DNA from 3 places in the Streptomyces sp. NPDC057950 genome. Region 3 is predicted to be linked to each of the others. Evidence: riboswitches for the same ligand, from Rfam matches in the RefSeq annotation. Region 3 holds a riboswitch; each other region holds the start of a gene.

Region 1 (7,495 bases), on a different contig from region 3:
AGCGCGCGGGTGTCCTCGGCCCCCAGCGTCAGCCCGGTGCCCCGGGACAGCAACGCGTCGATCTGCTCGGCGGCGCCCTTCTCGTCGATGTCCTCGTACTCGGGCACCTTGCCGGGCTCGGCCGCCTCCCTTCGCCACTGGGCGTACTTCACGGCTTCCGCGAGCGCGCGGACGGCGCGCTCGGCGGCGGGGTAGGCGGGGATGAGGCGCGTCTCGTCGGCGGCTCCGGTTCCGGCGGGCGGCCGCGGCGGGTCCTGTCGCCCGACCGGGGCGGATCGCTCGCCGGGCCGGGCGGCGTCCGTGGTGCCGACGGGCCCGGGACCGGCCTGCGGGGCCGTACTGGCGGCGGCGGACAGCGCCTCGGCGAGGCCGCCGAGCTCGACGTGCGCCACCAGGACCGGCTTCGCCGGGGCCGAGGCCGAGGCCGAGCGCAGCGCCTCGGCCAGGGCCGCGTCCCGCACGGAGGTCTCCCCCACCGCGGGGATGGCCGTGACCACGACGGCGTCGCACCTGTCGTCGGCCAGTGCCCGCTCCAGCGCCCGGTGGAAGTCCTCCGCCGAGGCCGCCGTGGTCAGGTCGAGCGGCGGCAGCGGCCGCAGCCCCTCCGCGAGGCACGCGTCGAAGGTCAGCAGTCCCAGCGACTCGGAGTTGCCGAGGATCGCCACCCGGGGGCCGGGAGGGAGCGGCTGGCGGGCCAGCAGAAGGCCGGCGTCGACCAGCTCGGTGATCGTGTCGACCCGGATCACCCCGGCCTGTGCCAGCAGCGCGGAGACGGTGGCGTGCGGCAGCCGGGTGGCCCGTACCGCGTGCCCCTGGGGAGCGGCGGCGTGCCGGGCGCCCTGCACCACGACCAGCGGCTTCGCCGCCGCCGTCCGCCGTGCCAGCCGGGTGAACTTGCGCGGGTTGCCGATGGATTCGAGGTACATGAGGGCGACGTCGGTGTCCGGGTCGTCGTACCAGTACTGGAGGACGTCGTTGCCGGACACGTCCGCGCGGTTCCCGGTGGAGACGAACGTGGACACACCGGTGACGCCCGTGACGCCGCCGCCGCGCCGGTGCAGCCGGGACAGCAGGGCGATGCCGATCGCGCCGGACTGGGCGAACAGGCCGATCCTTCCGGGGCGTGGCATCTCCGGTGCCAGGGAGGCGTTCAGGCGCACGTCGGGAGAGGTGTTGATGATCCCGAAGGTGTTGGGGCCGATGATCCGCATGCCGTACGTACGGGCCTGGCGGACGAGCTCGCGCTGGCGCTCGCGACCGCCGGGGCCGCTCTCCGCGTACCCGGCGGAGACGACGACGAGGCCCTGCACACCGTGCTCGCCGCACTCCGCGACGACCTCGGGGACGTACGGCGCGGGCACGGCGACGACCGCGAGGTCGACGTGCTCGCCGATGTCGCGGACGGAGCGGTGCGCGGGGACCCCGTCGAGCTCCTTCTCCTCGAGCGACTTGTTCACCGCGTACAGCCGGCCCGTGAAGCCGGCCTCGCGGAGGTTGGCGAGGACGCTGCGGCCCACCCCGCCGGCCGTACGTCCCGCGCCGATGACGGCGACCGAGCCGGGCGCGAGCAGCCGCTGCACGGAGCGGGCCTCGGCGCGCTGCTCCCGCGCGCGCTGCACGGCGAGGGAGCGGTCGGTGGGTTCGAGGTCGAACTCCAGGCGTACGACGCCGTCCTCGAAGTGCCGCTTCTGCTGGTACCCGGCGTCCGTGAACACTTTGATCATCTTGGTGTTGGCGGGCAGCACCTCGGCGGCGAACCGGCGGATGTCCCGTTCCCTCGCCACCGCGGCGATGTGTTCGAGGAGGGCCGAGGCGACGCCGCGGCCCTGGTGGGCGTCCTGGACGAGGAAGGCGACCTCGGCCTCGTCGGCGGGCGCGGAGGCGGGCAGGCCACCGGCACCAATGCGGTCATAGCGTACGGTGGCGATGAACTCGCCGCCGATCGTGGCCGCGAGCCCCACCCTGTCCACGAAGTCGTGGTGCGTGAAGCGGTGGACGTCCTTGGCGGACAGGCGCGGGTACGGCGCGAAGAAGCGGTAGTACTTCGACTCGTCCGACACCTGCTCGTAGAAGCTGACCAGGCGCTCGGCGTCGTCGACGGTGATGGGCCTGACACGGGCCGTCCCTCCGTCACGCAGCACCACGTCGGCCTCCCAGTGGGAGGGGTACTCGTGCCGGTCCGACGAGGTCTGCATGGGGCCCAGAGTACGGCTCGCGTCCGTCAGCGGCGCGAGGCAGGCTAGGGGCAGCGGATTCGGATCCAGGCCGGGGTCCGAAGCCGGGTCCGGGGCGGGTACGACACCCGCTTCGGACGCGCTTCACTCTATGGAACACTGGTCTAGACAACCCTGAACCCCTGAAGGGCAGCATCACATGGCTGAGCGCCGCGTCAACGTCGGCTGGGCCGAGGGCCTCCACGCCCGTCCCGCCTCCATCTTCGTCCGGGCGGCCACGGCCTCCGGCATCCCCGTGACGATCGCCAAGGCGGACGGCAACCCCGTCAACGCGGCCTCCATGCTGGCGGTCCTCGGCCTGGGCGCCCAGGGCGGCGAGGAGATCGTCCTCGCCTCGGAGGCCGAGGGCGCGGACGCCGCCCTCGACCGACTGGCCAAGCTGGTCGCGGAAGGCCTCGAGGAGCTTCCCGAGACCGTCTGAGGCGCCCCCCCCTCGCGGGGCTCCCCCATTGACGGCGGCGAAGTTTTCCGGACCGAAGAACGTCGCCCCGCCGACATCGCGAAGGGCTCGCCCGAAAACATCGGGCGAGCCCTTCGCTATTTCGAATTACGGGCAGCAGAAATAATCTCCCGCGAATTACCTCTCTTTGTATACGGCCCCCGTGTTAATGACGCAGGCCCGTCATGTTTACGGGATGTTGCGAAGTCCTCACACGGTCCGGGCGGTCTCCCCCGCCGGGAAACCTCAGCCGGTGCGCGGCCGTCGCGCGCTCGGTGTGCAGCGCCGTGACGGCCCGCGCCCGCTCACCGTCACCGCGCGCCACGGCGTCCACGATGCCGCCGTGCTCCGCCCAGGACTCCGCCGGATCGGCGGGCGCCTCGACCGCGTACATCCAGGCGATCTTGTGCCGCAGCTGGGCCAGCGTGGACGTCAGCGCGGGACTCCCGGATGCCTGTGCGAGCGTCTCGTGAAACCAGCCGCCCAGGGAGCGCAGATCCTCGCTGTTCCCCCTCCTGGAGCGCTCCTGACCCAGCCTGACCAGGCCTCGCAGCACCTTGAGATGGGCTTCGGTGCGCCGCTGGGCGGCCCGGAACGCCCCCAGCGGCTCCAGGAGCATGCGCATCTCCAGCAGGTCCGCGGCCTCCTGCTCGGTGGGCTCCGCCACGCACGCCCCCGCGTGCCGCCGGGTGACGACGAATCCCTCGGCCTCCAGGGTGCGCAGGGCCTCGCGCACCGGGACCCGCGAGACACCGTAGCGGCGCGCGAGCAGTTCCTCGGTGAGCCGGCCGCCGCGCTCGTAGACACCCGCGACGATGTCGTCGCGGATCGCCGTGCATACCGAGTGCGCGGGAATGCGCATGACCGGACCTCCGCCTTAATCCCCGCGAAACGCGGTCGATCGACGCTCGTTCGGCGACTCTATTGCAGCGAGCCGGAATTTCCGATGGCGGGCCTGAATCCATGGATATTTTTTGGACAGACAGCCGTTCGAAACGACGAAGCCCCGACTCGGGTGAGCCGGGGCTTCGGAAGTGCGGACGCCGGGCGTCAGACGTTCACGCCGTGCGAGCGGAGGTAGGCGACCGGGTCGATGTCGGAGCCGTACTCCGCCGTGGTGCGGGCCTCGAAGTGGAGGTGGGGCCCGGTGGTGTTCCCGGTGGCCCCGGAGAGGCCCAGCCGGCCGCCCGGCGTGACGGTCTGGCCGACGGAGACACCGATGGACGACAGGTGGCCGTACATCGTGTACGTACCGTCGATCATCCGCAGGACGACCTGGTTGCCGTAGGCGCCGCCCCAGCCGGCCGTGACGACCGTGCCCGAGCCGACCGCGTGGACGGAGGTCCCGGACGCGGCGTGGAAGTCGACGCCGGTGTGGCTGCCGGAGGACCAGAGGCTGCCGCCGGCCTTGTAGCCGGTGGAGACGTACGAGCCGGGGATCGGCAGGACGAAGGTGTTGAGACGCTTGCGCTCGGCGGCTCGGGCCGCGCGCTCCTCGGCCTCGCGCTCCTTCTTGGCCTCCTCGACGGCCTGCTTGCGCGCGGCCTGTTCGGCCTCGAGACGGGCGGCGGCCTCGTCGGCGGCATGCTGCTGCGCGGCGGCCTGCGCGTCGATCCGGGCGGCGACCGTGTCGCCGATGGTGATCGCCTGGGTCAGTCCGGTCTGCTCGACGGAGCTGTCCGCGGCGAAGGCCGGGGCGGCCAGGGTTCCGATGACACCGGTGGTGGTGAGCGCCGCGACGCCGACGGCGTTCGACGTGGTGCGCTTCACGCGGCTCGGACGACGGTGTTTCCCGGTGCCACAGGTGAACGCCATGAAGGGGCTTGGTCCTTTCCTTCCCTCTCGCCTACCGGGTTAGCTGACGGGTTCGGAGCAGGAAGGTCTCCTACGGACGCCCTCGCGGGGAGGGGGTCCGATTCACCCCAGGGACTGCGTACGGGTCCCCGGCTCCCCTGGCTCGCGCCGTACGGGGACTCGGCGATGACTGTCCGGTGCCGCGGACGCGGCGCACTGCCTGACGAACAGCCGGACCGACGCTAAGGGGGCCCTCTTTCAATCGACAAACGGATCGCGGCTTTTGTAGCGCATGCCACAGGGCAGAAAGGCAACCTCCCCATCAATACGGACAAATTGAGGATGTTGTCCGGGCATAAGGGGACCCGGGCGACTCTTCGGTCACCCGGGCCCCTCCGTGCTCGCGATTTCCGCCGCGCTGTCCGCCGCGTCGTCCGCTCCGCTTCTACTCCGCGGCCACGACGGTCACTTCACCGATACCGAGCGCCTTGACGGGCTCCTCGATCTGCGCGGCGTCGCCCACCAGGACGGTGACCAGACGGTCCACCGGGAAGGCGCTCACCGCCGCCGCGGTGGCCTCCACGGTGCCGGTCGCGGCGAGCTGCTGGTACAGCGTCGCCTGGTAGTCGTCCGGCAGGTACTGCTCGACCTGGTCGGCGAGCGTGCCCGCGACGGCCGCAGCGGTCTCGAACTTGAGGGGTGCCACGCCCACCAGGTTCTGCACGGCGACGTCCCGTTCGGCGTCCGTCAGACCGTCCGCGGCGAGGGTGCGCAGCACCTTCCAGAGGTCGTCCAGCGCCGGCCCGGTGTTCGGGGTGTCCACGGAACCACTGATGGCGAGCATCGCGATGCCCGTGCCGTCCGGGGCGGAACGCATCACCTGGCCGAAGGCCCGCACCCCGTAGGTGTAGCCCTTCTCCTCGCGCAGTACGCGGTCCAGGCGCGAGGTGAGGGTGCCGCCGAGGCAGTACGTGCCGAGCACCTGGGCGGGCCAGACACGGTCGTGCCGGTCCGAGCCGACGCGGCCGATCAGCAACTGCGTCTGCACCGCGCCGGGGCGGTCCACGATGATCACGCGGCCGGTGTCGTCGGCGGTGACCGGCGGCACGGGGCGCGGCTCGGCCAAGGAGCCCGTCCAGGCGCCGAGCGTCTCGGCGAGCAGCCCGTCGAGGTCCACGCCGGTGAGGTCGCCGACGATCACGGCGGTGGACGTGGCCGGGCGGACGTACCGGTCGTAGAAGGCGCGGACACCCGCAGCGTCGATCTTCTGGACGGTCTCCTCGGTGCCCTGCCGGGGACGGGACATCCGCGAGGTCGCCGGGAACAGCTCCCTGGAGAGCTCCTTGGCGGCGCGGCGGGCCGGGTTGGCGCTCTCGTGCGGGATCTCGTCGAGCCGGTTGCGCACCAGCCGCTCGATCTCGCTCTCGGTGAACGCCGGTGCCCTCAGGGCGTCGGCGAGCAGACCGAGAGCCTTGGGCAGGCGTGAGACGGGCACTTCGAGCGAGAGGCGTACGCCGGGGTGGTCGGCGTGCGCGTCGAGGGTGGCGCCGCAGCGCTCCAGCTCGGCGGCGAACTCCTCGGCGGAGAGCTTGTCGGTGCCCTCGGAGAACGCGCGCGCCATGATCGTGGCGATGCCGTCGAGACCGGCCGGCTCGGCGTCCAGCGGCGCTGCGAGCAGCACCTCGACGGCGACGACCTGCTGACCCGGGCGGTCGCAGTGCAGCAGGGTCAGGCCGTTGTCCAGCGTGCCGCGCTCGGGAGCGGGGAAGGCCCAGGGCTTGGGCCGGCCGGCCTGCGGCTGCGGGTGGAAGTCCATGGTGGCGAGCTCGGTCACTTCGCCGCCTCCTCGTCGGTGTCGTCGGCGGCGTCGGTGGCGTCGTCCGTGCCGGTGGCTTCGTCGGCGATCGGCTCGTAGACGAGCACCGCGCGGTTGTCGGGGCGCAGGCGGGCCTTGGCGACCTCCTGGACCTCCTCGGCGGTGATGTCGAGGATGCGCTGCACGGCCGTCAGGGCGAGCAGCGGGTCGCCGAACAGGACCGCGTACCGGCACAGTTCGTCGGCGCGGCCCGCGACCGTGCCGAGCCGGTCCAGCCACTCGCGCTCCAACTGGGCCTGGGCGCGCTCCATCTCCTCGGCCGTGGGGCCCTCCTCGGCGAACCGGGCGAGCTCCTCGTCGACCGCGGTCTCGATGACCGGGACCTCGACGTCGCCGGACGTCTTCACGTCCAGCCAGCCCAGGGAGGGCGCCCCGGCGAGCCGCAGCAGGCCGAAGCCGGCCGCGACGGCGGTGCGGTCGCGGCGTACGAGCCGGTTGTACAGGCGGGAGGACTCGCCGCCGCCGAGGACGGTCAGGGCGAGGTCGGCCGCGTCGGACGCGCGCGTGCCGTCCTCGGGGAGCCGGTAGGCGGCCATCAGGGCGCGCGCCGGGACCTCTTCCTCGACCACCTCGCGCAGCTGTCCGCCGATGGTCTCGGGCAGCGAACCGTCGCGCGGGGCGGGCTTTCCGTCGTGCCCGGGGATGGAACCGAAGTACTTCTCGATCCAGGCGAGCGTCTGCTCGGCGTCGATGTCGCCGACGACCGAGAGCACCGCGTTGTTGGGCGCGTAGTAGGTGCGGAAGAAGGCGCGGGCGTCCTCGAGGGTCGCCGCGTCCAGGTCCGCCATGGACCCGATGGGCGTGTGGTGGTAGGGGTGGCCCTCGGGGTAGGCGAGCGCGGTCAGCTTTTCGAAGGCGGTGCCATAGGGCACGTTGTCGTAGCGCTGCCTGCGCTCGTTCTTGACGACGTCCCGCTGGTTCTCCATGGACTCGTCGTCGAGGGCGGCGAGCAGCGAGCCCATCCGGTCCGCCTCCAGCCAGAGGGCGAGCTCCAGCTGGTGGGCCGGCATCGTCTCGAAGTAGTTGGTGCGCTCGAAGCTGGTGGTGCCGTTGAGCGAACCGCCCGCGCCCTGCACCAGTTCGAAGTGGCCGTTGCCCTTCACCTGGCCCGATCCCTGGAACATCAGGTGCTCGAAGAGGTGGGCGAGTCCG
Region 2 (7,495 bases), on a different contig from region 3:
CGGTGTCGCGGGCGCGGGCCCATGAGTGGGTGGACGACGCGCTCGCGCGGGAGTTGGGGCTCGACCGGGCGGCCCTCACGGCGGCGGTGCGCTGAGGCGCCCGCCCCGGCGCACCGCCGCCCGGGGCAGCCGCCCCCGCGGTCCCGCCCGTCGGCCGCCCGATGTGTCACCCCGCTCAGGCGACGGACCCGATCCGCAACTTGATGTCGTCCGGCGAGAGGCTGCCCTTGGCCGCCACGTGGTCGCCCGAGGACTCCCCGCGCAGCCGCCGCCCGATCCACGGCACCAGGTACTCGCGTGCCCAGTGGATGTCGTCGCGCCGCACCTCCAGCGTGCCGCGGGGCGGCAGGGGAGGCCAGGGCTGGTCCGGGTCGGCGGGCACGTCGAGGCCGAGGACCTGGCCGGCCCGCAGCGCGACCCTGGTGTGACCCTCCGGAGACAGGTGCAGTCGGTCGCCGTCCCAGGCGCGCCGGTCCTGGATCGTCTTGAGGGACCACAGGTCGAGGACCGGACAGCCGTAGCGGTCAGCGATGGCCCGTACATGCCCGTTGTACGTGGCGATCTTGCCGCGCAGGTGCTTCAGCACCGGGACACCACGGGTGTCGAACCCGGTCGTCACCATGACGGAGCCGACGGCGGAGGTGAGGTCGGCCACCGCGCGCTCGAAGCGCTCCGCGACCTCGTCGGGGTCGGTGCCGGGCCGGATGATGTCGTTGCCGCCCGCGCAGAAGGAGACCAGGTCCGGGGCGAGTTCCTTGGCCCGCCGGAGCTGGTCGTCGACGACCTGGTCGAGCAGCTTCCCGCGCACGGCGAGGTTGGTGTAGGTGAAGTCGCCTTCCGGCTGCCGGTCCGCGAGCAGTACCGCGAAACGGTCCGCCCAACCGACGAAGGCTCCTTCGGGGCCGGGGTCGCCGACGCCTTCGGTGAAGCTGTCCCCCACCGCCACGTACGACCCGATCACCGCTCTGTTGTCACTCTTCGAATCGTCTGCCACGTCGAGCCATGATTCACCCTGGGATGTGAGCTACGCGACCGTAGGAATGGGTTGACGGGTGGTGAGATAAGCCACTCATGAAGAACGGCCGAATTCCGGAATAGGGCTCTTTCAGGCGTGGTTGAACAGCCACCACGCCTGAAAGCCCGTGATCCGGAAAAGGGCGGCGGCGCGGCACCGACGGCACGCAGAGGGCCGGACCCGTGGAGCGTGGGGTCCGGCCCTCTGGACGTGTGGGGGTGTCAGCCGACGACGACACCGTGGGAGCGCAGATACGCGACCGGGTCCACGTCCGAGCCGTAGACGGGGGTCGTGCGGATCTCGAAGTGCAGGTGCGGACCGGTGACGTTGCCGGTCGCCCCGGACAGGCCGAGTCGCTGCCCCTCGGTCACGGTCTGCCCCGCCGAGACGGAGAGGGCGGACATGTGGGCGTACTGCGAGTACCGGCCGTCGGCGTGCAGGACGACGACCTGGTTGCCGTACGCGCCGCCCCAGCCGGCCGAGACCACGGTGCCCGCGGCGACGGACCTGATCGTGGTGCCGGTCGGGACCACGAAGTCCACACCGGTGTGGTAGCCGCTGGACCACATGCTGCCGGGCACCTTGTAGCCGGTGCCGATGGTGGCTCCCTCGACGGGCAGGGTGTACCCCGCGTCGGCGGTCTTGGCCGCGGTGGCCGCGGTGGTCCCGGTCGCGGTGGTCGCTCCGACGGCGGGCCGCGCGGCGCCGGCCGTGGCGTCCTGCCCCTCGATCGTGAGCTTCAGACCGGGGCTGATCCGCGTCGGATCGCCGCCGACGACCGCGCGGTTGTCGGCGTAGAGCTTCTTCCAGCCGCCGCTCACGTGCTGCCGGTCGGCGATCTTCACGAGCGTGTCGCCGGCCTTCACGACATAGGTCTTCACCGAGGACTTCTCCACGGCGGTTCCGGCGGGCGCGGAGACCGTCGTGATCTTCTGCACGGCGGACGGGACGGCGGCCGCCGGGGCCGCCGCATGGGCGCAGACGGCGCCCATCAGCGGCAGTGCGAGCGCGGCACCGCCGGTGCCGACCACGGCGATCGAGCGGGGCAGACGCAGAAACTTGGGACGACGGTGCTTACCCTTCGCGGGCATGGCGCATTTCCTCTCCGGCGCCTGCGAGGTGAGCTGTCGGGTGCGGACTGGAGATGTCCGGCCGCGCGGCAGCGCGGCTGTACCCCTAGCCGTTCCGGAGACCGGAACAGGCGCGATACCTGTGGGTCCCCCGCTCCTGCCGTGTACGGGTGAGTGCGGATTCCGGGCGGCGGCAGGATTGGGCGTCCGTCCGGATTGAGGGCGAACGTAAGCGAGGGGAGAGGGCGTCGACAACTGTCCGCGATCTCCCTACGCACCCCTTTCTTGATCGATGTCCTGATTGCCCGTCACCCTCCGTGCACGAGGGCCCTTTCGGACCGGTGGTCCGCCGGGTGGCGCGGGCATCCCGAGGGGAGAAGGTCGCCACGCATCGTCACGTATATGACGCTGCTCACGCACGCCACCCCAGACAGCCATATTCCAGGGCGAGTTCCACTCAAAGCCCTATTTTTATCAATACGGTCATATACCGCTAAATCGGATGCCCAGTGCACCGAGATCCCCACCCGGTCCCGCGGCACCCCGCGCCGACCTCCGCGTCGCTCCGCGGCCGCGCGAGGACGAGGGTCGTGAGGTGCTCCGGCACGGCCGTCATCAAGGCCGCCCCACCTCGGAGGCAGCCCCTGTGGACAACTCATCGCCCGAGGTGCCCATGTCGTATCGTCGAGAGGCGATTCCCGTCGGCGGGCTACGAGGAGCGGTGCCGACGGCCCTATGGGAGGAGCCCCCGTGACGCAGCAGGTCCCGTCGACCGAGCCGGAGCTGGCCGGAGTGCGCAACTTCCGAGACGTGGGCGGCCTGCCCACCGTGGACGGCCGGCGGGTACGGTCCGGGCGGCTGTTCCGCAGTGGCCACCTCGCGCACGCCACGAAGGAGGACGCCGCGTTCCTCTCCTCCCTCGGGCTGCACACGATCTTCGACTTCCGCAACGCCTCGGACCAGAAACTGGAGGGACCGGACGTCGAGCTGCCCGGCGTACGGAACGTGAACCTTCCACTGACCGACCCGGCCGACGGCAGCGAGTTCTGGAAGATGGTCCGTGACGGCGAGCTCGACCAGCTCCGTGCCCACCTCGGCGGCGGCCGGGCGGCGGACCGGATGATCGGCTCGTACCGCACGATCATCACCGAGCGGACGGCGGAGCACTCCCAGGTGCTGCACGCCCTCGCCGAGGACAGCGTGCCCGCACTCATGCACTGCGCCGCGGGCAAGGACCGCGCGGGACTGTCCATAGCCGTGACGCTGCTCGCCGTGGGTGTCGAGCGCGACGCCATCGTCGCCGACTACCTGGAGTCGAACGCGCGCCACCGCCGCTACAAGGTGCACCGCAACGGCACCTCGGACACGGCCCGCTCCCCCGAGGTCATGGAGCTGCTCAGCCCGCTGTTCGACGCGCGGGCCGAGTATCTGACGGCGGCCTTCGAGACGATCGAGGAGACCTGGGGCGGCGTCGACGGCTATCTGGAGCAGGCCCTGCGACTCACCCCCGAACTGCGCGACCGGCTGCGCGACCGGCTCCTCGACTGACGTCCACGGGCCGGGCCGCACGGCTGTGCGCCGCGCGACCGCCCGCCGGGTCTACTGGTTCTGCGCCCCCAGCGTGAACAGCAGGTAGATGAAGGCCGCGAAGAGGTGGCCGACGGCGACGTAGATGATCAGCCGCACCCACAGCGCACGGGGGAACTTGTCCTCCATGGACCGCCGGGGGCCGGGCTCCGTGGGTTCCGCGGGTTCCGTCATGACGTCTCTCCCAGGGTCGGGTGCGCCGCCGCCGGGCCGAGGCACAGCGCGGCGGCGGGGCTCTGCAGCAGGGTGTGTACGAAGAGGAGATCGGCCCCCGCCTGGTCGGCGGCGGCTATCCGGTGCGGGGTCAGCGAGTCGAAGTGCGCGCTGTCCCCGGGCGCGAGCACCTGCGTGGTGTCCCCGAGGCGCAGCCGCAGCCGCCCCTGGAGGACGTGGAGCCACTCCTCGCCGGGGTGGACGCGCACGATGTCGCCCTGGGAGCCGTAGGGGACGTGCACCCGCAGCGCCTGCATCCCGCGGCCCGGGGAACCGGCCTGCCAGTAGGTCCAGCCCCCTGCCGCGGTCGGCTCCATGTCGGCGGCGCGGACGATGGCGTCCCGTTCGGCGGCCCTCTCGCCCAGCAGCTCCGATACCGTCGTACCGTAGGTACGGGCGAGTGCGAGCAGCATCGGCAGCGAGGGCTGGCGCTGCCCCGTCTCCAGCCGGGAGAGGTGGGCGGCCGAGAGCCCGGCGGCACGGGCCGCGGCCTCCAGGGTCAGTGCGGCGCGTCGCCGCAGCTCACGCAGCTGCGGCGCGACGACCGGCAGCAGGTCGGCTGTCCCGGTCTCGGGCGGCGTGTCCGCCGCCCCCGGCTCGATGGGGCTCATGCACTCCATTGAGCCCCACTATTGCCTCTCGGGCAAATTTCTTGCCTCAGAGGCAAAGAGATCATGGGCGGTGCCCGATCGAGGGGGCCTTCCGCCCCGCCCGCCCCCGCGCACCGCCCCCTCCGGGCGCGTCCGTCCGGTCCCGTCGGGCGGGCGGCGCCCGACGGCACCGGACGGACATGGCCTAGCGGTTCGCCACCGCCTGCTTGACCAGCGTCTTCCCGAAGTCCCACATCAGCCCGCCACCGCTGTGCGCGTCGTCCATCACGGCGACGAACGCCTCCATGAACCGGTCCACGTCCCGCTCACCGATGATCAGCGGCGGGATCAGTTTGATCACCTCCAGGTGGTCCCCGGAGACCTGGGTGAGGATGCGGTGCCGCTGCAGCAGCGGGACGACGACCATCTGCGCGAAAAGGCCCTTGCGCGCGGCCTGCAGCATGGTCCAGCGACTGCGCAGCTTGAGCGACCTGGGCCGGCCGAACTCGATGCCGATCATCAGCCCCCGGCCGCGGACGTCGCTGAGCAGCTCGTAGGTGTCGACGAGCGCCGCGAGCCGGGTCTTCAGCTGTTCCCCGGTGGCCCGCGCGTTCGCGACGACCTGCTCGTTCTCCATCACCGAGAGCACGGCGAGCCCGGCCGCCATGGCCTGCGCGTTGGACCCGAAGCTCGCCGAGTGGACGAGGACCCGGTCCATCGACGAGTAGACCTTCTTGAAGATCCAGTCCTTGCCGAGGGTGGCGCCGACCGGCACATAGCCGCCGGACAGCGCCTTCGCCACGCACACCAGGTCCGGTTCCACACCGTCCTCGTGCTGGTAGGCGTAGAAGTCCCCGGTCCGCCCCAGGCCCGTCTGCACCTCGTCCGCGATGAGCAGCGCCTTGTGCCGGTGCAGCAGTTCCTGGGCGGCGCGCAGATAGCCGGGCGGGGCCTCGTGCACGCCCTTGCCCTGGATGGGCTCGACGATGAGCCCGGCGACGTCGCCCAGCGCCAACTCGCGGGCCAGCGCGTCGAGGTCGCCGAGCGGGACGGCGGTGTCGGGCAGCAGGGGGGCGAAGCCGTCGCGGAACCCGTCCTCGCCGTTCACGGACAGCGACCCGGTGGTCAGCCCGTGGAAGGCGTGGGAGCAGTAGAGGATCCTCGGCCTGCCGGTGGCGTACCGGGCGAACTTCAGAGCGGTCTCCACCGCCTCCGTACCGCTGTTGGCGAAGAACACCCGGTCCAGGTGAGGGCTGTGGGTGAGCAGCTTCTCCGCCAGCAGTCCGGGCAGGGGCTGGCAGTCGAAGCGGGTGAGGTCGGCGAGCGAGGCGTCCAGGACGTCGTGCAGCGCCTGGCGGACGACGGGGTGATGGCGACCCAGGCCCATCACCCCGAACCCGGCGAGCATGTCCAGGTAGTCGTTGCCGTCCGCGTCCCAGAAGTGCGCGCCCTCGGCCCGCTCGTACACCTTGTCGAAGCCGATGGTGTGGAGCATGCGCGGGAGCTGGTGGTTCAGGTACTTGGTGTGCAGCTCGTAACGCTCGGCCCCGCGCTCGGCCAGCAGCGCGCCGAGGTCGAACTCCTGTTTCCCGGAAGGGGTGGTCATTCCTGTTTCTCCTTGGACAACTCGTCCTTGACTGCCAGGGCGGCCCCGATCCGCCCGGCGATCTCGACGGGCGTGAGCCCGATGTCGGCCAGCACCTCCGCGCGTTTGGCGTGCGCGAGGAACTGCTCCGGGATTCCGAACCTCCTTACGGGTACGTCCACATCGGCGTCCCCCAGGGCCAGCGCGACCGCCGAACCGACGCCGGCCGCCCGGCTGTTGTCCTCGACGACCGCCACGAGCCGGTGTTCGGCCGCGAGGCCGGGCAGGGCCCGGTCGACGGGTTTGACCCAGCGCGGGTCGACGACGGTGCAGGCGATGCCCCGGGCCTCCAGCAGTTCGGCGGCCTGGAGGCAGACCGGCGCCATGACGCCGACGGCCACGAGGAGCACCTGCGGGGTCGCCGCGGACCGGTGCAGGACGTCGAGGCCGCCCACCCGGTCGGTCGCCGGGACGGCCGGGCCCACCGACTCCTTCGGGAACCGGATGAGCGTCGGCGCGTCGTCGACGGCGACCGCCTCCCGCAACTGGGCGCGGAGCTGGTCGGCGTCGCGCGGCGCGGCGATCCTGAGGCCCGGCACGACCTGCAGGACGGACATGTCCCACATGCCGTTGTGCGAGGCGCCGTCGACGCCGGTGACACCGGCCCGGTCCAGGACGAAGGTGACGCCGCAGCGGTGCAGCGCGACGTCCATCAGGAGCTGGTCGAAGGCCCGGTTGAGGAAGGTGGCGTAGACGGCGACGACCGGGTGCAGGCCGCCCGTGGCGAGCCCGGCCGCGGAGACCGTGGCGTGCTGCTCGGCGATCCCGACGTCCCACACCCGGTCGGGGAACCGCTCGGCGAACCTGCCGAGTCCCACCGGGTGCAGCATCGCCGCCGTTATCGCCACGACGTCCTCGCGCTCCTCCCCGATCCGGGCGATCTCGTCGCCGAACACCGAGGTCCAGGAGGGCCCGTTGGAGGGCGCGAGCGGCTCACAGGTCAGCGGGTCCATCACGCCCACCGTGTGGAAACGGTCCTCCTCGTGGGCGAGCGCCGGTTCGTAGCCGCGGCCCTTCTCCGTCAGACAGTGGATCAGCACCGGCCCGTGGAAGCGCTTCGCGCGCCGCAGCGCGGACTCCACGGCGCCCGTGTCGTGTCCGTCGATCGGGCCGACGTACTTGAGTCCGAGGTCCTCGAACATGCCCTGGGGTGCGAAGGCGTCCTTGAACCCCTTCTTGGCGCCGTGCAGGGACTCGTAGAGCGTGGGTCCGACGACGGGGGTGCGCAGGAGTACGTCCTTGCCCCAGGCCAGCACCCGCTCGTAGCTGTCCGTCGTCCGCAGGGTGGCGAGGTGGTTGGCGAGGCCGCCGATGGTCGGCGCGTACGAGCGTTCGTTGTCGTTGACGACGATGATCAGCGGTCGGTCCTTCGCGG
Region 3 (7,495 bases):
CCTGCTGTTCGCCGGGATCCTGGTCCTGCACGGGCTGCTCAACACGTTCGGCGTGGGGATCGTCGCCCTCCTCAACAGCATCAGCGTGTGGTGGCACGTCGTCGGGGTCGCCGTCATCGTCGGCGCGCTGACCTTCGTGCCGGACCACCACCAGACGGCCGGTTTCGTGTTCACGAAGTTCGTGAACAACACGGGCTGGGGCAGCGGGGTCTACGTCGTCCTCGTCGGACTCCTGATGGCCCAGTACACGTTCACCGGGTACGACGCCTCCGCCCACATGACGGAGGAGACCCACGACGCGTCGACGGCCGGCCCGAAGGGCATCGTGCGGTCCATCTGGACCTCGTGGATCGCGGGCTTCGTCCTGCTCCTCGGCTTCACCTTCGCCATCCAGTCGTACGACAAGGAGCTGGGCTCGGCGACGGGCGCGCCGCCGGCGCAGATCCTGCTGGACGCGCTCGGCGCCACGTCCGGGAAGCTCCTGCTGCTGGTCGTGATCGGCGCGCAGCTCTTCTGCGGCATGGCGTCGGTGACGGCCAACAGCCGTATGATCTACGCCTTTTCGCGGGACGGCGCGCTGCCCTTCTCGCGCGTCTGGCACACGGTGAACCCGCGCACGCGCACCCCCGTGGCGGCGGTCTGGCTGGCCGCGCTGGGGGCCCTCGTGCTCGGCCTGCCCTATCTGATCAACTACGCGGCCTACGCGGCCGTGACGTCGATCGCGGTCATCGGCCTCTACGTCGCGTACGTCATCCCGACGTTCCTGCGGGTGCGCAAGGGAGATGCCTTCCAGCGCGGGCCGTGGCACCTGGGCCGCTGGTCCCGGCTCATCGGGGTGATCGCGGTCGGCTGGGTCGTCGTCATCACGGTCCTGTTCATGCTGCCCCAGGTCTCCCCGGTGACCTGGGAGACCTTCAACTACGCGCCGGTCGCCGTGCTCGTCGTCCTAGGCTTCGCCGCGGCCTGGTGGACGGCCTCGGCCCGGCACTGGTTCCTCAACCCCGACCACGTCCGCAACCGGGCGCGTGAGGCGGCGCGCAAGGGTGCGCCCGAACCGGTCGATCCGTAGCGTTGTGCGCGGTTGGTCCCCGGCCGCGCGCAGTTCCGGCGCGGCCGGGAGACCGATACCCGATCGGAGTCCCGGCCGCGTCGGGCTATGCTCGGGGATGCGTCGGCGCGGGATGTGTGCGGGCCGGTGCGTGGACCCTTAGCTCAATTGGCAGAGCAGTGGACTTTTAATCCATTGGTTGTGGGTTCGAGTCCCACAGGGTCTACCGACAAGCCCCAGGCCGGAGTGCATCCGGCCTGGGGCTTCTGTGTGTTGGGGGGCAGCGGGGCTCAGCCCGCCGTGAGCTCCGGCAGCGGGAGCGTGTGCTGGGTCTGGAGGACCTTGGCGCGGAGGTAGCGCACGTTGTGGGCCGTGGTGAAGACGCCCGTCGGGACCCGGTGGGAGACCTCGATGCCGAGGTCGCGGAGCTGCTCCGCCTTGTCGGGGTTGTTGGAGAGCAGGTCGAGGGAGCCGACGCCGAGGGCCCGGAGCATCTGGGCGGCCGCCGTGTAGTCGCGGTCGTCCTCGGGGAGGCCGAGGGCGGCGTTGGCGGCGTAGGTGTCGAGGCCCTGGTCCTGGAGGGCGTACGCGTCGAGCTTGTTGTAGAGGCCGATGCCGCGGCCCTCCTGGCGCAGGTACAGGAGCACGCCGCCCCGTTCCGCGATCCGCTCCACCGCCTCGCGCAGCTGGGGGCCGCAGTCGCAGCGGGCCGAGCCGAAGACGTCGCCGGTCAGGCATTCGGAGTGCAGGCGCACCAGCGGGTTCGCGCCCACCTCGCCGAGCACGACGGCGAGGTGTTCCCGGCCGTCGGCCAGGCCGTGGAAGGTGACCAGCTCCGCGTCGACCGAGTAGCCGTCGCCGAAGCGCAGGGGCACGGCGACGCGGGTGCGCACCGTGGCGGTCGGGAAGTCGCGCATGTTGTCTCTCCGGTCCAGCGGGTCGGTGGCAGTGGTGTCCCGGCGGCGTGTTTCATATTTGAAGCACAGCCTCGGGAACTGACCGTACAGTATGCTTTAAAGTTCAAGCAACACTTTCGAGGAGACGAGCTGACTGCGGCTCACCCGGCTCACCCGACTCGCCCGGCCGGCGTGTCCGCCCCGTCCGCGTCGGCCGTCCGGTCCCGTTCGTCCGGCGTCCTCAGGAGGAACGCCGCCGCCATGGCAGATCTTCCCCTTGAGCCGCGGGACCTTCCCCCTGGATGCCACGGGTGACGCTCGCGCAGATCTCCTCCAGCTGCCCCACCTGCTCCGGCGTCAGGCGGTCGAAGAGCGCCGCGCGCACCTGCGCCACGTGTCCGGGCGCCGCCCGCTCCAGGACGGTCATACCCTCGTCCGTGAGGACCGCGACCTGACCGCGCCGGTCCGTGGGGCAGCCCTCCCGGCGTACCAGGCCGTCGTTCGCCAGCCGGGTCACGCCGTACGTCAGCCGGCTGCGGGTGATCTTCAGGACCTCGGCGAGGTCGGTCATCCGCAGCCGCCGCTCCGGGGCCTCGGACAGCATCGCGAGGATGGAGTAGTAAAGGTGGGGCATGCCGGCCTCCGCCTGGAGCTGCCGGTCGATCGTGTCCTCCAGGAGCGAGACGGCGGCGATGTACGAGCGCCAGGCGCGTTGCTCGGCGGGGGTGAGCCAGCGGGTCGTCATGTCGCCAGTCTAGGTATTGTTTAAAAATTGAACCACTGCTGAACCGCCACTCGAACCCCTACTTGAGTCACTAGCAGCCCAGAGCGCAGAGCTCGGAGCCGGAGGCAGCGTCCCATGCCCCATCCCCACGTCCTGTTGTCCGCCGCCGTCTCCCTCGACGGCTTCCTGGACGACACCGGCCCCGAACGGCTGCTGCTCTCGGGTCCGGCCGACTTCGACCGGGTCGACGAGGTGCGGGCGTCCAGCGACGCGATCCTGGTCGGCGCGGGCACGATCCGCTCGGACAATCCCCGCCTCCTGGTCAACTCCGCCGAGCGGCGCGCCGCCCGGGTCGCCGAGGGCCGCCCCGCCTACCCCCTCAAGGTCACCGTCAGCGGGTCCGGCGACCTCGACCCGGACGCGCAGTTCTGGCACACGGGCGGCGAGAAGATCGTCTACACCACGGACGAGGGGGCCGTACGGGCCGCCGACGCCCTGCGCGGTCAGGCCGTCGACGTGGTGGCGACGGGGGCCGAGCTGGACTGGCGCGCCGTGCTCGAACACCTCCATGACGTACGCGGGGTGCGGCGTCTCATGGTCGAGGGCGGCGGGCGGGTACACACCCAGCTGATGGGGCAGGGCCTGGCGGACGAACTCCAGCTCGCCGTCGCGCCGCTCTTCGTGGGACAGGCAGACGCGCCACGGCTGTTCGGGCCCGGGGGATACCCGCCCGGACGGATGCGGCTGGTGGAGACACGGGCGGTGGGCGACGTCGTCCTCATCCGCTACGTCCCCACGGCCCCCGGCACCGGTGCGCTCGCCTCCGCGGCGGACCGGCACTGGCTGGGGCTGGCGTGCGAGCTGGCCGCGCTGTGCCCGCCGTCGAGGACCGCGTTCAGCGTGGGCGCGGTGGTAGTGGCCGCGGACGGCACCGAGCTGGCCCGCGGGCACTCGCGGGAGGGGGGCGACCCCGTCGCGCACGCCGAGGAGGCGGCACTCGCCAAGATCGCTGCCGGGGATCCGCGGCTGGCGTCCGCCACCGTCTACAGCAGTCTGGAGCCGTGCGCCCGGCGGGCCTCGCGGCCCGCACCCTGCGCCCGGCTGATCCTCGACGCGGGGGTGCGCAGGGTGGTGACCGCCTGGCGGGAGCCGGACACCTTCGTGGCGGGCGCGGACGGCAACGGGTTGCTGGCGGCCGCGGGGGCGGACGTCGTGGTGCTCCCGGAGTTCGAGGAGCGGGCCACAGCGCCCAACGGGCATCTTCTCGGCGCCGCCTAGCGGAGGGGCCTGCGGCGGCCGGTGCCCGGCCGTGGACGGCCGTGGACGGTCGTGAGCGGTGCGGAATCGCAGGGGATCCGGAGGAGAAGGGGCCTGGTCGTGGGGCCTGCGTGAACGGGTGTGCTCGGGGGGTCGAACATGGCGTACACTGGTTTCAACGACGCGGGGTGGAGCAGCTCGGTAGCTCGCTGGGCTCATAACCCAGAGGTCGCAGGTTCAAATCCTGTCCCCGCTACTCAAGGCCAAGGCCGGAACTCGGATTCACGAGTTCCGGCCTTCGGCGTTTCCCGGGCCCTGGTGTTCCCCAGTCTTGTTGTTCGCGGGCCCGGGTGTTTTCGGCGCAGGGTGTTTCCGGTCCCGGGTCTCTCCGACACGCCCGTACGGCAGCGAGGGCCGTCCCCCGGTCGGTCCACACCGCTGGCCCCCTTCCCCCGGTGCGGGAAACCTGGACGGGTGGGGCAGCGAGGAGGTGCGCGGCGGGCCGAACGGCCCTACGGCCGGTCGGGCGGACGGCGGCCCGGCGGCCCCGTGCCCGATCCTCGGCCGGGGGACGAACCGCCGCCGGACCCGGACACCCGCCGGATCTCGCACGCCTGGACCCTCGTGCGGGCGCTGCCCGTCCTGCTCGTCGTCGTCGCGGTGGTCTACGACTGTCTGACCCCGCCCCAATTCACCGCGGCTCCGCTCTTCACCGCAGCCCCGCTCGTCGCCGCGCCGATCTTCTCGCTGCGCGGCACCCTCCTCACGGGGGTCATGACGCTGGCCGCGCTGCTCGCGTGCCGCCTCAGGTTCGGCCTCCACATGGGGATCGGCTCGATCACCGAGGTCGCCACGGTGGCGACCGTCGTCGTCCTCGCCGTCCTCATCAACATCCTCGTCCGCCGCTCGGACGAACGGCTCGCCTCGGCCCGGCAGATCGCCGAGGCGGCTCAGCGCGCCGTGCTGCCGGAACCCGAGGGGCGGATCGGCGGCCTGGCGGTCGCGGCACGCTACGAGGCCGCGCAGGAGGGCGCGTTCATCGGCGGCGACCTGTACGCCGTGCAGGACACCCCGCACGGCGTACGGCTGGTGGTGGGCGACGTCCGCGGGAAGGGCATGGGCGCGGTGGCCGCCGTCGCGGTGGTCATCGGGGCGTTCCGGGAGGCGGCCGAACAGGAGACGGCGCTGGAGGCGGTCGCGCAGCGGCTGGAACGTGCGCTGGCCCGCGAGGGCACCCGGCGCGAGGGCCTGGACGCCTTCGAGGGTTTCACCACGGCCGTCCTCGCGGAGATCCCGCACGGGGGCGACGTGGTCCGCATCGTCAACCGCGGCCATCCGTCACCGCTGCTCCTGCACGGGGACGGCACGCTGTTCACGCTCGCCGCCGCGAACCCCGCGCTGCCGCTCGGCATGGGCGAGCTGGGCTCCTGGCCCGACCGCGCGGACACGGCGGACTTCCCGCTCGGCTCCACGCTCCTGTTCCACACGGACGGGCTGTCCGAGGCGCGTGACGGCCGCGGGAACTTCTACGATCCGGCCGAGCGGCTCGCGGGACGGACCTTCAGCGACCCGGACACCCTGCTGGCCGAGCTCGCGGCGGGGGTCGGCCGGCACACCGGCGGCGCGCTCGCGGACGACATGGCGCTGCTCGCCGTGCGGCGTCCCCCCGCGGGCGACGGAGTTCCTTGATCGTTGTCACGAGGGGTAGTGGAGGGTACTCCTCCGCGTAACAACTGACACACGGTCAAAAACAAGCGCGTGAGGGAGGGCGGGTCAACTCGCCCGTTTTCCCACGCTCATGCCCCGTAAGTCCTGGCCAAGAGTGGTTAATGATCCGTACGAACGGCTTGGAATCCGGTACCCGAGTCTATTAACGTTCGATAACGCAGCGCGGTCGTCCCAGCCGTCACAAGAGACGGCTCCGTGCGCACGCGCCGAATCCCGCGAGGGAACCGGGGAACCACCAACTTGGGGTGAATCGAGCGTCTTTCACGGTGGAGACACCGTGGCTTGACGCGCGTAGGAGACCTTCCTGCTCCGAACCCGTCAGCTAACCCGGTAGGCGATAAGGAAGGAAAGGAGCGCGCCCACGTGGCGTCCAACCGGCCTGCCCAGCCCACTTCGTTCGCGCCGAACGACACCCAGACTTTCGGTTACTCCCGCGGCGACGACGAGGGCCCCTGGGAGGAGTGGAACCCCACCGCGGATTCCGTCGCTCCCGTCCGCGGCCGGCACCGCGTCTCCAAGCAGCGCGGCGGCGGGCTCGCCCGCAGCTCCACCGTCCTCGGCGTCGGTGTCCTGGCCGCCGTGGGCGCGGGTGGCATCGCCACCGCCGCGCCCGGCAAGCCGCCCGTGTCGATCTCGCTGCCCGACCTCTCCTCGGTCACCCAGTCGGCCAAGGCCCTGATATCCGACGGCGGTTCCAGCACGCCGAAGGGTTCCTCGACCCCGCTCACCGGCGCCGGTCTCACCAGCGCCGACGCCGCGCAGGGCAACGCCGACGCCGGCGAGGCGCTGCGGGCCCGCATCATGGAGCAGGCCGAGTCCCAGCAGGACCAGGTCGACAGCGCGGCCCAGGACGCCGCCGAGAGCGCCGCCGCGAAGAAGGCGGTCGCGCTGGCCGCCGAGCAGCAGGACCAGGCCAAGGCCAAGGAAGCCGCCGCGAAGAAGAAGGCGGACGAGGAGGCCAAGCAGAAGGCCGAGGCCGCGCGCCTCGCGAAGCTCGCCAAGAGCTACTCGCTGCCGACCTCCTCGTACACCCTGACCTCGCGCTTCGGTGACGCCGGCTCCATGTGGTCCTCCGGGTACCACACGGGCCTCGACTTCGCCGCCCCCACGGGCACGCTGATCAAGGCGGTCCACAGCGGCACCATCACGGAGGCGGGCTGGGCCGGATCGTACGGCTACCGCACGATCCTCACCCTCGACGACGGCACGGAGCTGTGGTTCTGCCACCAGTCGTCCATCAGCGTCAGCGTGGGGCAGAAGGTGGGCACGGGTGACGTCATCGGACGGGTGGGCGCGACCGGCAACGTGACCGGGCCGCACCTCCACCTGGAGGTCCACCCGGGCGGCGGCGACGCGATCGACCCGATGGCCTGGCTGCAGAGCAAGGGCATCAACCCCTGATCCAGCGCCCGCCACGAGCACGGCGGGTGCGGAATGCGGTCGTCCGGTACGGCTGTTGAAATGGGGTATGACTCCTCTCCGCACGCTCGGTTCCTCCGACATCGAGGTCTTCCCGCTCGCCCTCGGCGGCAACGTCTTCGGCTGGACCGCCGACGAGACGCAGTCCTTCGCCGTGCTCGACGCGTACGCGGCCGCGGGCGGCAACTTCGTCGACACCGCCGACAGCTACTCGGCGTGGATCCCCGGCAACAAGGGCGGCGAGTCCGAGACGATCATCGGCAAGTGGTTCGCCGCGCGCGGCAACCGCTCCGATGTCGTCCTCGCCACGAAGGCCGGCGCCCATCCCCAGTACAAGGGGCTCGCCCCGGACACCCTCAGGGCGGCGGCCGACGCGTCACTGCGCCGGCTCGGCACGGACTACATCGACCTCTACTACACCCA

What was found. A riboswitch is a leader RNA that binds a small molecule or an ion and turns the genes downstream of it on or off. The one in region 3 is predicted to bind cyclic di-AMP.
Region 1: another riboswitch for cyclic di-AMP. It lies ahead of ACFVTC_RS39155 (M23 family metallopeptidase); the one in region 3 lies ahead of ACFVTC_RS24040 (M23 family metallopeptidase).
Region 2: another riboswitch for cyclic di-AMP. It lies ahead of ACFVTC_RS11790 (M23 family metallopeptidase); the one in region 3 lies ahead of ACFVTC_RS24040 (M23 family metallopeptidase).

What each region holds. Positions count from the first base shown of each region.
Region 1 is NZ_JBHVPP010000034.1:21,277-28,771, reverse strand. Features, by position in the region: gene ACFVTC_RS39170 (GNAT family N-acetyltransferase) at 1-2,195, opposite strand, end outside; gene ACFVTC_RS39165 (HPr family phosphocarrier protein) at 2,374-2,655, shown strand; gene ACFVTC_RS39160 (GntR family transcriptional regulator) at 2,840-3,535, opposite strand; gene ACFVTC_RS39155 (M23 family metallopeptidase) at 3,724-4,488, opposite strand; cyclic di-AMP (ydaO/yuaA leader) riboswitch at 4,502-4,663, opposite strand; gene ACFVTC_RS39150 (M16 family metallopeptidase) at 4,913-6,301, opposite strand; gene ACFVTC_RS39145 (M16 family metallopeptidase) at 6,298-7,495, opposite strand, start outside.
Region 2 is NZ_JBHVPP010000005.1:241,801-249,295, forward strand. Features, by position in the region: gene ACFVTC_RS11780 (TetR/AcrR family transcriptional regulator) at 1-95, shown strand, start outside; gene ACFVTC_RS11785 (SGNH/GDSL hydrolase family protein) at 176-961, opposite strand; gene ACFVTC_RS11790 (M23 family metallopeptidase) at 1,237-2,106, opposite strand; cyclic di-AMP (ydaO/yuaA leader) riboswitch at 2,112-2,268, opposite strand; gene ACFVTC_RS11795 (tyrosine-protein phosphatase) at 2,836-3,633, shown strand; gene ACFVTC_RS11800 (DUF6126 family protein) at 3,685-3,846, opposite strand; gene ACFVTC_RS11805 (helix-turn-helix domain-containing protein) at 3,843-4,496, opposite strand; gene ACFVTC_RS11810 (aspartate aminotransferase family protein) at 4,681-6,081, opposite strand; gene dxs (1-deoxy-D-xylulose-5-phosphate synthase) at 6,078-7,495, opposite strand, start outside.
Region 3 is NZ_JBHVPP010000014.1:252,450-259,944, forward strand. Features, by position in the region: gene ACFVTC_RS24005 (amino acid permease) at 1-1,069, shown strand, start outside; tRNA gene ACFVTC_RS24010 (tRNA-Lys) at 1,202-1,274, shown strand; gene ribA (GTP cyclohydrolase II) at 1,339-1,965, opposite strand; gene ACFVTC_RS24020 (MarR family winged helix-turn-helix transcriptional regulator) at 2,186-2,689, opposite strand; gene ACFVTC_RS24025 (dihydrofolate reductase family protein) at 2,804-3,946, shown strand; tRNA gene ACFVTC_RS24030 (tRNA-Met) at 4,108-4,181, shown strand; gene ACFVTC_RS24035 (PP2C family protein-serine/threonine phosphatase) at 4,400-5,614, shown strand; cyclic di-AMP (ydaO/yuaA leader) riboswitch at 5,848-6,005, shown strand; gene ACFVTC_RS24040 (M23 family metallopeptidase) at 6,017-7,054, shown strand; gene ACFVTC_RS24045 (aldo/keto reductase) at 7,122-7,495, shown strand, end outside.